One region of the Clostridium kluyveri DSM 555 genome, then DNA from elsewhere that is predicted to be linked to it. Evidence: riboswitches for the same ligand, from Rfam matches in the RefSeq annotation. Region 1 holds a riboswitch; the other holds the start of a gene.
The links. Region 1 has a riboswitch for S-adenosylmethionine ahead of CKL_RS04035 (methionine ABC transporter ATP-binding protein). Riboswitches for the same ligand answer to the same signal wherever they lie in the genome.
Positions count from the first base shown of each region.

Region 2: another riboswitch for S-adenosylmethionine. It lies ahead of CKL_RS16215 (YbaK/EbsC family protein); the one in region 1 lies ahead of CKL_RS04035 (methionine ABC transporter ATP-binding protein).

Region 1 covers NC_009706.1:817,883-820,090, forward strand. The annotation lists gene CKL_RS04025 (DUF4317 domain-containing protein) at 1-83, shown strand, start outside; gene CKL_RS04030 (acetate uptake transporter) at 133-750, opposite strand; SAM riboswitch class I at 985-1,089, shown strand; gene CKL_RS04035 (methionine ABC transporter ATP-binding protein) at 1,293-2,072, shown strand; gene CKL_RS04040 (methionine ABC transporter permease) at 2,069-2,208, shown strand, end outside.
Region 2 covers NC_009706.1:3,382,665-3,384,872, forward strand. The annotation lists gene CKL_RS16205 (glycoside hydrolase family 57 protein) at 1-135, opposite strand, end outside; gene CKL_RS16210 (DUF4912 domain-containing protein) at 247-699, opposite strand; gene CKL_RS16215 (YbaK/EbsC family protein) at 836-1,312, opposite strand; SAM riboswitch class I at 1,422-1,518, opposite strand; gene greA (transcription elongation factor GreA) at 1,662-2,126, opposite strand.

The DNA.
Region 1 (2,208 bases):
AATGTTTGCTAATAGAACTTAAGGAGGATATGGTTATAGATGGATTCAATCTGGAAACAGAGAAAATAGAAGAATATATTTAAAAAGGATGTATTTTTAAATATACATCCTTTTGTAAACTTAATTATAATGTTATTTTTTAAATATACCAAAAGGTTTTCCTATAGGTAAGAATTCTCTTCCAAAGTGAGGATTTAATACAGCAGCAGCAGAACCGTAAAAAGCTGTAAGTGATGCCAATAATTCTGCAATTCCTGCCAGCTTATGGGAAAACTCTGGCAAAATGTCAAAAGAATTGAGTGACAGTCCTATAAATAAGAAAATTATAAAAAAGAAAACTGAAAATAATACCTTGTTAGTCTCAGCTGCACCTATGGTCATAAATATGGTGAATATTAAATATGCTATAAATGCAAAACCTAGCTGTTTTGGATCTACTGCCTCTGCAAGACCTTGTCCAAATGTACCGGCGTTAATCATCCATGACATACCTACTGCAAACCAGAATAGTGCAAAAGCTCCAAAAGCTGTTGTGCCGAAAGTATTTTGCCTTTTGGAATCATTAATACAAGCAAATAATTGAGCAAAGCCACCTAAAAATATTGCCCAGGGAATTACAAAAGAAGTGCCTTCAGTGATGCCAAGTTTCTGAGAGGAAGCTACTAAAGTTACAACAGCAAGTCCAAATAGCCCCAATGCGGATGGATCACAGTTAGCGATTTTGATGTGTTGAATTTCATTTGAATTCATGATAAGTCCCCCTTATAAGTTATATTTGTGAATTATTTCACATAAATAATTTATCAAAAAAAAATGCATTTGTAAAGTAAATTTTGAAATTTTATGAATTTAATTTTTTTTGCCCAAAGATAAATAAAATTATTCTATTTTCAGTAAATTAAAAGTTGTTAAATTTTATATTATAAAAATATTGACAATATATCTAAGCACTGATATACTAATTACTACAATATTAAATATCATAACTTATTAAGAGAGGCGGAGGGAAAGGCCCTATGAAGTCCGGCAACCAGCATTATGTAATGTATTGGTGCTAAATCCTGCAGCATTGTAGCTGAAAGATGAGGTAATCATTGAGGATGTAGACTCAGGGATTTACCCCCTGAGTTTTTATAATTTAATCAATCTAAAAGTTGACCAGAAAAACTGGAGACTGAATCTTAACTTTATAAAGTATAAGATTTAGTCTTTTTTGTTTTGATATATTTATTTAAATTAAAATAAGAAGTATATAGGTGAATGCTGGGTGTAAGGGGGTAAAGACCGATTATATGATAGATATAAGAAATTTAAATAAAACATTTAATACATCTAAGGGTAAAGTTGAAGTTTTAAAGGATATAAATCTTAAAGTTGAAAAAGGAGATATTTTTGGCATTATAGGATTTAGTGGGGCTGGAAAGTCTACTATGATACGATGCTTGAACAGACTTGAAGAACCTACTTCTGGAAGTATATTTATTGGAAATAACGATATTGTGGCTATGAATAAAGCTGAGCTTAGAGAAGCCAGAAAAAAAATTGGAATGATATTTCAAGATTTTAATTTATTTGATTCAATGAATGTATATAAAAATGTAGCGTTCCCTTTAAAAATAGCTGGTTACTCTGAAGAAAAAATAAAAAATAGAGTGTATGAAATATTAAATTTAGTGGAACTAAGTGATAAAGTAGACTTTTATCCTGCACAACTAAGTGGAGGTCAAAAGCAAAGAGTAGGTATAGCAAGGGCTCTAGCTAATGAACCAGATGTTTTATTAAGTGATGAAGCTACTTCTGCTTTAGATCCACAAACTACCTATTCTATATTGGAACTTTTAAGAGATATAAATAAAAAATTGAATTTAACTATATTACTTATAACTCATGAATTAGATGTTATTAAATATATATGCAATAATATGGCAGTAATTGAAAACGGCAGTATCGTAGAAACAGGAAGCACAAATTCAGTATTTTTGAATCCTAAAAGTAATACTGCAAAAAAATTTGTTAAAATAATGGCAAATCTCAGTGTGAATTCGGAATGCGCTGGAGGGGGGGTAATATGATTGATGATTTTAAAATATTTGTTCTAAAGGGATTATCGGAAACTATAGAAATGGTGATTATAGCTGGCAGTATAGCTTTACTTATAGGAATGCCACTTGGAATTATTCTTGTTGTTACTAGAAAAGGACATATTTT
Region 2 (2,208 bases), 1.4 Mb from region 1:
TATACTTATAAGTGGTATATAACATTCACTGATACCTTCAAATAACCATCTTTCCTCTAGTGGATCTTTTAAATCTGGATGTCTTATAAAAGGCATATGACTGTGAAGTATAATTGAAATATATCCTTTAGTCATTTTAGCCCTCCTCTAGAAGAAGTTAAACTATATTTATTCTCTAACTCTTCCATATATTTATCTATAAATTTATTGTATCCACCTTCATCCTTGAATATTAATTCTGGATATTTAATTTTTTTTTCCTCTCGTAAAGTTATTAGAAAACTCTTTCTTTAGATTGGATATATCAGTTTGAGAAACATCCAGAAAATAAAGAGAATTATCTAAAGACTTGCTGTTCCTTGGAGTTGTTACTGTATTTGAAACTGCAAATTCAACAAATTTGTTACCTGATATAATTCTGCCCAGCTTTACAAAAAGATCCATATCATCCTTTTCAATATCTATATACCAGCTATCTGCAAAGGGGTCTACCAATATTGTCTTTATATTCTTACCTATTCCATTTTCTACAGAATAAACCTTTATAACTGGTTTTGAGTTTATCCATAGTGCTTCTCCATATCTATCTTCAAATTCTTTTACTGTCATAGATGATACATTATAATAACAAAATATTCTATGAGAATTTTGAACCATAAGCACTAAAGAAGTTTTTTCATCACCTCTCAATGAATTCACTCCCTTCATTAATAATAATTACATTATACCTATAAATTCCAAATATGTCACTTATAAATTAAAATATATGTCCTAAAATTTTATAATTCTTTTAACATTCATATGAAAAAAGCATGTTACAAGCAAATTCCTGGATCTAAGAATCCCTTGCTTCATCTTCACATACATCAATCCATTGTCCATCTACTAGTTCTTTAATTTGTTGTGGATTTATCTTAAGAGCAAATTCCTTTGAGCCAGCTGCAGGATATACATATGGAAAATTCTCTACAGAAATATCTATGTAAACTTTTAAAGATTTCTTTAAGCCAAAAGGACATAGTCCCCCTACAGGGTGACCTGTATTCTCTAAAACTTCATCATGATTTAACATTTTAGCTTTAGTTTTAAAAATCTTTTTAAATTTTTTATTGCTAACTCTTAAATCTCCTCTCATAACTATAAGTATATCTTCATCCTTAATCTTAAAGGCCAAGGTTTTTGCTATATATTTGGGGTCTGTATGTATAGTCTCCGCTGCCTGCTGTACAGTGGCGCCACTGTCTGGAAGCTTAAATACAGGATTCTCCAAATTTCTATTTAAAAAGTAGTTAACGACATTTTCTACACTCATCTTTAATTCCTCCAATTTTATTAAAATTTCTTATTATAAGCTTTAAAAATTAAAATTTTAAAAGCCCCCTGCAGATAAGCTACAAGAGGTTTTACATACTTCTTCATTTTTCTTATCTCTCAGGTAATACCTGCTGGAATTAGCACCTTAAATATTCAGGTTGCCGGACATCATAGGGCCAGTCCCTCCGTCTCTCAAAATAAGAATTTTACTATTTAATTTCATACATGATAACAAAACAACAAATATTTGTCAACATCAATGCTGCTAATTCGCACAAAAAAGGAGCTCTATATAAACTCCCACAACTTATGTAGTAATAAAAATATTCCGCTATTAAATATATTCATTATAATAACTTTTCTACCTCTACGTCATAGTTTCCATCAGGTGATATAACTGTTGCCTTATCTCCCACCTTTAATCTAAAAAGAGCTTTTCCCAAAGGGGATTCTATACTTATCCTCATATTTTTAACATCTGATTCCACAGAACTTACCAGTGTTACTTCTTCAACTTCGTCTACATCATAAAATTTTACTAAAGCAGTCCTATTTATATCAAACACATCTGTTTCCAATGAGCTCTCTATTATTACAGCATTTTTAAGTTGATATTCAAGTTCTTGTATTCTAGTTTCAGTCATAGATTGATCCTCTTTAGCTGCACTGTAATCAGCATTTTCACTAAGGTCTCCCTGTGCCCTAGCAGCTTTTAATGCAGCTTTTATTTCTACTCTTTTCACCGTTTTTAAATACTCTAATTCTTCTTCCAGTTTTTTCTTACCAGCTTCCGTCAAAATTACATCTTGCATAAAACTCACCTACATTCCAAATTTTATAAGTTTCTATTCTATAAATCATGAAACTTCTACAAACTTAAAAACCTTTATACAG